Regions from separate parts of the Synechococcus sp. H55.8 genome, predicted to be linked through region 2. Evidence: predicted binding sites of a transcription regulator. Region 2 holds the regulator's gene; each other region holds the start of a gene.
What was found. Region 2 encodes NtcA, which controls nitrogen genes in cyanobacteria. Its sites were predicted from a motif close to GTANCNNNNGNTAC; they were not measured.
Positions count from the first base shown of each region.

Region 1: the regulator NtcA is predicted to act here: its motif matches at 1,151-1,164, upstream of NW862_RS08055 (circularly permuted type 2 ATP-grasp protein).
Region 3: the regulator NtcA is predicted to act here: its motif matches at 1,700-1,713, upstream of glnA (type I glutamate--ammonia ligase).

Region 1 is NZ_JANSJC010000015.1:60,173-63,450, reverse strand. It holds gene NW862_RS08065 (SBBP repeat-containing protein) at 1-250, opposite strand, end outside; gene NW862_RS08060 (gamma-glutamyl-gamma-aminobutyrate hydrolase family protein) at 352-1,116, opposite strand; gene NW862_RS08055 (circularly permuted type 2 ATP-grasp protein) at 1,316-2,776, shown strand; gene NW862_RS08050 (gamma carbonic anhydrase family protein) at 2,786-3,278, opposite strand, start outside.
Region 2 is NZ_JANSJC010000002.1:168,576-171,853, reverse strand. It holds gene eno (phosphopyruvate hydratase) at 1-862, opposite strand, end outside; gene ntcA (global nitrogen regulator NtcA) at 1,053-1,727, opposite strand; gene NW862_RS01825 (M61 family metallopeptidase) at 2,017-3,278, shown strand, end outside.
Region 3 is NZ_JANSJC010000011.1:47,483-50,760, reverse strand. It holds gene glnA (type I glutamate--ammonia ligase) at 134-1,558, opposite strand; gene trxB (thioredoxin-disulfide reductase) at 1,968-3,278, shown strand, end outside.

The DNA.
Region 1 (3,278 bases), on a different contig from region 2:
CTCGGCCCCAGGCATTGTACTTGCGCAAGAAACCATCGCCACCCCCTGCCGAGCTTTGGCCCAAAAAGCTTCCCTCCGTTACCCCCGCCACCCAAATATTTCCCTTTCCATCAATTGCGATGGCGCGAGCCTCGTCAGAGGAAGGGGTGCCAAACTGACGCAGCCAAGGGCTGGGACTACAGCCAAAACCTAAACCGAAAAAAGCTAAGACACCCAGAACTGCTCTAGCCAGTGCCTGTCTCCTGCTCATAGGCCCTCTTTTGGGGGCACTGGGCAAAGCATAGCAAGGGCTCTCCCCGGCTATCGCGAGGGATAAGCCCCCGCCTCTTCTCCAGCAGCAGCACAGGATCCCTAGGCAACCTGAGGCATTGCTTCAGGGCTGGCCAGGCGCGGCGAAAACTGCAGCGCTGCCTGCACAAAGGCCTGAAACAGGCGAAAATGCTCAGCCTCTTCAAAGGTGAACTCGGGGTGCCACTGCACGGCAATAGCCCAGGGATGGGTTTCGTGCTCGATGGCCTCGATGAGCTCGTCGGGAGAACAGGCAGCCAAACGCCAGCCCGCCGGCACCCCCCAAACAGCCTGGTGGTGCCAAGAGACTACGGAGATTGCGTCGACGCCGACAATTTGCTGCAGGCGGGTGGAGCGGATGAGGCTGACGCTGTGGCGAACGGGCTTGCGATCGGCGGGGTTGAAATGATCCAGCTCGTCGTACACGTCGGGCACATGGGGGATCAGCTTGCCGCCGCTGACCACGTTCAGCAACTGCATCCCTCGACAAATGCCCAAGACCGGGATCCCTTGCGCCAGCGCGGCTGCCGCCAAGGCCATCTCAAAGCGATCCCGCTCGGCGCTGACGTGACGCACCTGGGGATGTTGGGGATCCTCTCCGTAGGTGCTGGGGCAAAGGTCGCCGCCTCCTGTCAACACCAGCCCATCTACCGCAGCCAGCAGCGCTTGTGGCTCACTTTCGCCTGGGGGAAAAAGAACGGGGATCCCGCCAGCAGCGCGAAGGGCATCCACATAGCGGCCCGGCGCCACAAAATCTCCCTGGCCGTTGCGGCTGGGGGTAGTAACGCCGATGAGGGGCCGATTTACAAAAGAGGGTGTCCGGTTCATTCCTCTACACTACATTGACAACAAAGCTGAGAAAGTACCGCTCGCCACCATAAACCTTGACAACTCTGGCTGACTGGGGGCAACCGGTATACCCCCTGTCCTAACTTCCACCACGATAACCGTAAAAGTAGCCGGAAGCACACTAGGCAAATCCAGAGCCGCCCACAGTAAAACAGGGTAGGGTTCGAGGGATCCCGACGTGCGTTTTGATACTTATGACCCAGGTGAAGGTTTTTACGATGAGCTGTTTGTGGGGCGCGGTCGGCCTCGCCCTGAGGCGATCCCGCTGATTGAGCGCCTGCATTCGCTGGGAGAAGGAGAGCTGCAGCAGCGGCAAGCGGCGGCCCAGGCAGCCCTCTTTCAGATGGGGGTAACCTTCAACGTCTATGGCGACAGCCAGGGCACGGAGCGGATTTTCCCCTTCGACATCATTCCCCGCATCGTCTCAGCCTCTGAGTGGCAGCGGCTGGAGCAGGGCCTGAAGCAGCGCATCCATGCCCTGAACCTGTTTATCGACGACGTCTATCACGACCAGAAGATCCTCAAGGATGGGGTGATCCCTGCTGAGCTGGTCGAGACGGCCAAAGGATTCCTGCGGCCTTGTATTGGGCTCAACCCGCCGGGGAGAATTTGGTGCCACGTCACCGGCACCGACCTGGTGCGGGATCGGGACGGGACTTGGTACGTGCTGGAAGACAACCTGCGCTGCCCCTCGGGCATTTCCTATGTGCTGGAAAACCGGCGGGTGATGAAAAGCACCTTTCCCTCGCTGTTTAACACGATGGGGATCCGCCCGGTGGACGACTACCCCAGCCACTTGTTGGATACCCTCCTCAATCTGACGCCGCCGCACCTGGCCAACCCGACAGTGGTGGTGCTCACCCCCGGCATCTACAACTCCGCCTACTTCGAGCATTCTTTTCTGGCCCAGCAGATGGGGGTGGAGCTGGTGGAAGGACGGGATTTGGTGGTGGCCGATGGCTATTTGCAGATGCGCACCACCAAGGGCCTGCAACGGGTGGATGTAATCTACCGCCGCATCGACGATGACTTCATCGATCCGCTGGTCTTTCGCCCCGATTCCCTCTTGGGGGTACCCGGCCTGTTTGAGGTCTATCGCTCGGGTCGGCTGGCAATTGCCAATGCCTTGGGGACAGGAGTGGCAGACGATAAGGTCATCTACGCCTATGTGCCCCAGATGATCCGCTACTACCTGGGAGAAGAAGCGATTTTGCCCAATGTGCCCACCTACTTGTGTTGGGATCCCAAGGATCAAGCTTATGTGCTGGAGAACCTGGACAAGTTGGTGGTGAAGGCGGCCAATGAGTCGGGCGGCTACGGCATGCTGATGGGACCGCGGGCCACACCGGAGGAGCGGGCCGCTTTTGCCGAGAAAATCCGCGCCCAGCCCCGCAACTACATCGCCCAGCCCGTTGTGTGTCTTTCCCGCGTGCCCACCCTCGTGGATTGGGGAGAGGGGCTGAGGCTGGAGCCCTGCCATGTGGATCTGCGGCCCTACATTCTCTACGGCAAAGAGATCTACGTTCATCCCGGCGGCCTAACCCGCGTGGCCCTCAAAAAGGGATCCCTAGTGGTCAACTCCTCCCAAGGGGGCGGCAGCAAAGATACCTGGGTGCTCTGCGGGGATCCCCGCTGCTGAAGGGTAGGCTTAGGCCGGAGCAGCAGGGCCCGGCCATCTGGCGAAACGACGGGCGTGTTGCAGCGCCAAATCCACATAGTGCTCGGCGTGGCGGCGCAACTGCTCCACCTCTTGGTCTGTCAGGGTGCGGATGACCTTGGCCGGGATCCCGACTGCCAAAGAGCGGGGCGGCAGCGAGCGGGTGACCACCGCTCCAGCCCCGACCATGCTGCCCGCCCCGATGGTGACTCTGTTGAGGATGACGGCCCCAATCCCCACCAGGGATCCCGCCTCGATGTGGGCGCTGTGGATGACGGCCCGATGGCCGACGGTGACCTCCTCGCCGATGCAGGTCGGCTGCTCCGGATCCCCGTGCAGGATCGCCCCGTCTTGAATGTTGCTGCGGCGGCCAATCACAATCGGCGACAGATCCCCTCGCAAAATGGCCCCGTACCAGATGCTCACCCCTTCCGAGAGCTGCACATCACCAATCAGCGTGGCATTGGCGGCCACAAAGGCTGCC
Region 2 (3,278 bases):
CCAGTCCATCTTCAATGGAAAGGATGGGATAGTTGGCCAGCAGTTGCTCGTAGTAATTGACCATTTGCTCGGCGCTACGGGCTTGGCCCTCGAAGTGGTACTGCCCATCCTGCAGCAGCTCGTTGGCGGCCACGTCCAGGGCCAAGGCGATATCTTCCCCCGGCCTGTAGCCTGCCTGTTCGATGGCCGTCAGCAACAGATCCAAAGCTGCCGCATTGGAGGGGAGATCGGGGGCAAATCCGCCTTCGTCCCCCACCCCGGTGGACAGCCCCTTCTGCTGTAGCACCGTCTTCAGCACCGCAAACACCTCGGCCCCGTAGCGCAGCGCCTCGCGAAAGCTGGCCGCACCAATGGGCACCAGCATAAACTCCTGGATGTCCACGTTGTTGTCGGCGTGGGCACCGCCGTTGAGCACGTTCATCAACGGCACCGGCAGCAAGTTGGCAAAAGGCCCGCCCAGATATTTGTAAAGAGGCAGGCCCACCGCTTCCGCCGCCGCTTTGGCCGTCGCCAGAGAAACTGCCAAAATGGCGTTGGCCCCCAGGCGGGACTTGTTGGGGGTGCCGTCCAGGTCGATCAGCAACTGGTCGATGCGGGCTTGGTTGAGGGCATCTTCTCCCCGCAGCTCCGACTGGATGGGGCCAAGAATGTTTTCCACCGCCCTCAGCACGCCCTTACCTCCATAGCGCTTGGGATCCCCGTCCCGCAGCTCGTGGGCCTCAAAGGTACCGGTCGAAGCGCCGCTGGGCACCTGCGCCAAGCCCGTTGCTCCGTTGGCCAGGCCCACCAGGGCTTCTAGGGTGGGGCGTCCTCGCGAGTCGAGGATCTCATGGGCGGTAATCCACTCGATGGCCGTTTCCACAGTTACACCTCAGCAATTGGCTAGACAGCTCTGGCCAAAGCCAGATCCCCCCACAGGCTAATAGATCCTTGACCGGGATCCCGTCAGCTTCCAGAAAACTTTAAGAGAGAGAACCCAAAGATTCTGCGGAGCTGCAGGGGTGAGTTGAGCATTGGCTGGTTTGGGGGGCAGAGTTTAGGCCCCATCCCCTCTAGACAAAGCGGTGGCTCAGCCGCATCGGGTCGTGTACAGTGATCTTCTTCTTGTAAATGGAAATGTACTTCTTCTTGCGCAGCTCTCCCAACAGACGGGTGATGGTGACGCGGGTCGAGCCAATGGCTTCGGCAATGGCCTGGTGAGACAGCTTGAGATCAATGGTGACCCCATCCGGGCCAGGCACCCCGAAATCGCGGCAGAGGATCAGCAAAAAGCTAACCAGACGGGATCCCATATCGCGGTGAGCCAGCGTCTCGATCATCATCTCCGTTTGCAAAATGCGGGAAGACAAGCTCTTGAGCAGCAACATGGCCAGTTCGGCGTTCTCCCGCAGGGATTTTTCCACCTGCTCAATCGGCAGAGAGAGCAACTCAGCAGGCGTAAAGGCCACCGCGTGATAGAAGCGGTCGGAGCGCTGCCCTGTGATGAAGGAGAGCACCCCGAAGATGCTGTTTTCCCGTAGAAGAGCAACGGTAATTTCTTCCCCCATTTCGTAGACCCGCGAGAGCTTGACAGCTCCTTTCACCAAAAAGTAAACCCGCTCCGCCGGATCCCCAGGGAAAAAGATGGTCTTACCACGTTCAAACGTTTCGATAACCGGAGGATGGTGAGGGCCTCCCAGTTGCTTGAAGGCTGTGATCAGAGATTTTTCTGCGACGGCCACCACCATACTCATCAACCTTTTGAGGTCAGTTTATACCTAAGATCAATCCATGTAAGATCAATTTAGAAGCATTGGGCCGAGTTGCAACCCTATCGACTCCAGAATCGGCAACAATAGCCGGGTTTACCCTAAGGTAGAGGGTTCTGCCTAGGCATCTTTGTAGCATGGGCTACGTTTTTAGGTCTCGTTTCTGTTCCACAAAGGGATCCCAAGCCAAGGGTAGGATAAGGGCTATTGTCACTGGGGCCTTGCCAGCTCTGGGTGGTAGGAAGCAAGTGGTGGACTGGAAAATCCTATGGGGATCCCGGAGGCTGTTGTTGCTGCACCTTCTCAACTGAGCCGCCAGCATTTCACAGTGCGGATGCCGGAGCCGGCCAAGCATCTGCTGGAGGTGGAACTACAGATCCAAGAGGTGGATCCAGAAGTGCCTCTGCGACTGCGGCTGCCGGTGTGGACGCCGGGATCCTACCTGGTGCGGGAATATGCCCGCCATGTGCAAGAGTTTCAGGCGGCAACGGAGCAAGGGATCCCTTTGGCCTGGCGGAAGGTAGATAAGAACACTTGGGAGATCGAGCCGCCGGGCTGTTCGGCTGTGAAGGTTCGCTATCGGGTCTATGCCTATGAGCTGACGGTGCGCACCAACCATTTGGATCTCACCCACGCCTACTTCAACGGGGCGGCGCTCTTTTTCTATGTGCCCGGTCGCGAGCGGGAACCCTACACCTTGACGGTGATCCCTCCCAAGCCTGATTGGCGCATCGCCACCAGTTTGCGACCTTTGATTTCTTCTTCTGAGGATCCTGCTTCCGGCCAGTCTTTTGTGGCGGCAGACTACGACGAGCTGGTGGATAGTCCGGTGGAGGTGGGCCTGCACCAGTTGCGGTCGTTTGCAGTGGAAGGGATCCCGCATTACTTCGTGGTCTGGGGAGCAGGCACCCTGGATTTGGAGCAAGCGGTGGCCGATGCCGAGAAAATTGTCCGGGCCACTGCGGCGTTTTTTGGCGGGCTGCCCTACGACCGCTACTGGTTTATTGTGCATTTGTCGGCAGGGGGATTTGGCGGCCTAGAGCACAAGTACAGCACCACCCTCAACTATTCTGGCCTGGAGCTGCGTCGGCCCCAGTCCTATCGCCGCTTTTTGGCTCTGCTGGCCCACGAGCTTTTCCATGCTTGGAACGTCAAGCGGCTGCGCCCTCTGGCTTTGGAGAAAATTGACTACAACCAAGAAAATTACGTGGACTGCCTCTGGTTTTGCGAGGGGGCAACCAGCTACTACGAAAATGTCATCTTGCTGCGGGCAGGGATCCTCAGCGCCAAAGATTTTTTGCAGATCCTGGCCGAGCAAATTGGCCGGCTGCAGCGTACTCCGGGTCGGGCCGTGCAATCGCTGCGGGAATCCAGTTTCGACACCTGGATCAAACTCTACCGTCCCCACGAAAATAGCCTCAACAGCCAGGTTTCCTATTACCTCAAGGGCGCTTTGGTCTGCTGGCTGCTGGATCTGCACATTCGCCACCTTTCGGGGGGCCAGGGATCCCTGGACACGGCCATGCAGGA
Region 3 (3,278 bases), on a different contig from region 2:
TCCAACCTCTAGACTTCGGCGCTCACACCCAGAATACCTGGGCAGGCGCAAAAAAAGGGGATCCCCACGGCAAAAGAAGGGATCCCGTTCCAAAACCTCATTCGAGAACGAATGTTTTGGATGAAAACCTCGATCAGGCGTCAAAATAGAGTGCGAACTCGTAGGGGTGAGGCCGCAGGTTGATGGGGTTGATCTCGTTGTCGATCTTGTACTCGATATAGGTCTGGATGAGATCTTCGCTAAAGACACCTCCCTCCAGCAGGAAGTCATGATCCTTCTGCAGGTTCTCCAAAGCGTCCAACAGGGATCCAGGTGTGGAGGGGATCTTGGCCAGCTCGTCCGGCTCCAGATCGTAGATATCCTTGTCGAGGGGCTCGCCGGGGTGGATCTTGTTTTTGATCCCGTCTAGGCCGGCCATCAACATGGCCGAGAAGGCGATGTAGGGGTTGCAGGTGGCATCTGGGCAGCGGAACTCCAGACGCTTGGCTTTGGGATTGTTGCCGGTCACCGGAATGCGAATGGAAGCCGAGCGGTTGCCCTGCGAGTAGGCCAAGTTGACTGGCGCCTCAAACCCGGGCACCAAGCGTTTGTAGGAGTTGGTGGTGGGGTTGGTGAAAGCCAAGATCGCCGGAGCATGCTTGAGCAGGCCGCCGATGTAGTAGAGAGCTGTCTCGCTCAGGTTGGCGTAGGTGCCTTCGCTGTAGAACAAGGGCTGACCATCCTTCCAGAGGGACTGGTGGGTGTGCATGCCGGTGCCGTTGTCGTTAAACAGGGGCTTGGGCATAAACGTCACCGTCTTGCCGTGCTTGCGGGCCACGTTCCGGATCACATATTTGTAGACCATCATGTAGTCGGCAGCGGTGACCAGATCGGCGAAGCGATAGCCCAACTCCCCTTGCCCGCCGGTCGCCACCTCGTGGTGATGCTTCTCGATGGGCACCCCCAATTTGCCCATGGTCAGCAGCATCTCTGTGCGGATATTTTGGTGCGCATCGGTGGGCGGAACGGGGAAATAGCCCTCCTTGTAGCGAGGCTTGTAGCCGAGGTTGCCACCTTTCTCCTCACGGCCTGAGTTCCAGCGACCTTCAATGGAATCCACAAAGTAGTAGGCCGAGTTTTGAGTTTGGTCGAAACGAATATCCTCAAAAATGAAAAATTCCGCCTCCGGCCCGAAGTAGGCGGTATCGGCAATGCCTGTCGATCGCAGATAGGCGACGGCACGGGCAGCAAGGCTGCGGGGACAGCGGCTGTAAGGCTGGCCAGTGCGCGGCTCAACGATGCTGCAAGTCATGCTGAGGGTGGGCACCTCGAGAAAGGGATCGATCCAGGCCGTCTTGGGATCCGGCACCATGTACATGTCCGACTCGTTGATTGCTTTCCAGCCCCGGATGCTGGATCCATCGAAGGGGAGCCCCTCGGTGAAGGTTTCTTCCTTAATCATCGAGGTGTGGAAGGAGACATGCTGCCAGGTGCCGAAGATATCGACAAACTTGAGATCCACCATCTGGACATTGTTGTCCTGGATCATCTGAAGCACTTCTTGGGGCGTGGATGCCATCGCTCTCTCCTGATTGGGTTGCAGTTAAGACTGGGGAAATTGTGGCTGAAACAAATGGGATCCCAGCGGATGATCCCCGCGCCTCGACTTGGATGGGCCAAAAGCGCTCACCCATCCTAGAAAGGCCAACACCGGCATTTTGTAGCTTCTGATACAAAACTGGCCCGGCTCTGGCCTTCTGCCCAACTGATGAGACAACCTGGGCAAGACCTCTTGCCGCCAGCTCAGGATTAGGCCCGCCAGCAGTCCACACCTGCGTTCTAGATAGGCCAATGCCTCGGCTGCCCCAAGGGAGCGAAAATAGGACTGACGAGCCCCAGCCTCGCCCAGTTCGCCGAATCGTGTTAGGCTAAAGCGTAGTCATTATGAGTTTGATGTAATATCCCTGTTGCAGAAGGAGAGAGAGCGGATGACAGAGCAAAGTCGGATTGAGAATGTGGTGATTATCGGTTCTGGCCCTGCTGGGTTTACGGCGGCCATTTACGCCGGGCGCGCCAACCTGAAGCCAGTTGTGTTTGAGGGCTTCCAGGCGGGCGGGATCCCGGGTGGGCAACTGATGACCACCACCGAGGTGGAGAACTTTCCGGGCTTTCCCGAGGGCATCAGCGGCCCCCAACTGATGAAAAACATGCGGGCCCAGGCACAGCGGTGGGGGGCGGAGCTCTACCCCGAGGATGTCACCTTTGTGGATCTGAGCCAGCGGCCTTTTGTCGTCCGTTCTGACGAGCGGGAAGTGCGCACCCACAGCTTGATCATCGCCACCGGGGCCACGGCCAAGCGCCTGCACCTGCCCGGGGAGGAGACCTACTGGAACCGCGGCATGTCCGCCTGCGCCGTCTGCGATGGGGCCATGCCCATGTTCAAGGGGGTGGAGTTGGTGGTGATCGGCGGTGGCGATACCGCCTGTGAGGAGGCCACCTACCTGACCAAGTTTGGATCCCATATCCACATGCTGGTGCGCAGTGGCAAGATGCGGGCCAGCAAGGCCATGCAAGACCGGGTGCTCAACCACCCCAAGATTACGGTGCACTGGCACACCGAGGCGGTGGAAGTCCTGGGCGACGGCCAGCGCCTGACCGGGGTGAAGGTGCGCAACAACCAGACGGGCGAGATCCGGGAGATGGCGGTGGGCGGCCTGTTCTACGCCATCGGCCACAAGCCCAACACTGACTTGTTCACGGGGCAACTGGAGCTGGATGAAGTGGGCTACATTGTCACCCGCCCAGGATCGGTAGCCACCAGTGTAGAGGGCGTGTTTGCCGCCGGGGATGTGCAGGATCACGAGTTTCGCCAGGCCATCACCGCTGCCGGCACCGGCTGTATGGCGGCCATGTTAGCGGAGCGCTGGCTCTCGGAACACGGCCTGGCTCAGGAGTATCACGTCTTGCCCCAGAGCCATCCTAAACCCAGCTCTGCTGCCGCCCCGCCTGAGGCAGAGTTGGCGGAGGAATCTGCGGTTGAGGAAGCCAGCTTTGCGGAGAACGGCCACGAGGATCTGGATTTCAGCAAGACCTGCCATGAAGGGAGCTATGCCCTGCGGCGGCTCTACCACGAAAGCAATCGCCTGCTGATGGTCAAGTACACCGCTCCCACCTGTGCCCCTTGTCATGCCCTCAGGCCAATCTTGAACAAGGTCATCGAAGAGTTTGCCGACAAGCTGCACGTGGTGGAGATCGACATCGAGAAGGATCCGGAGATTGCCGAGGCAGGCGGGGTAGCT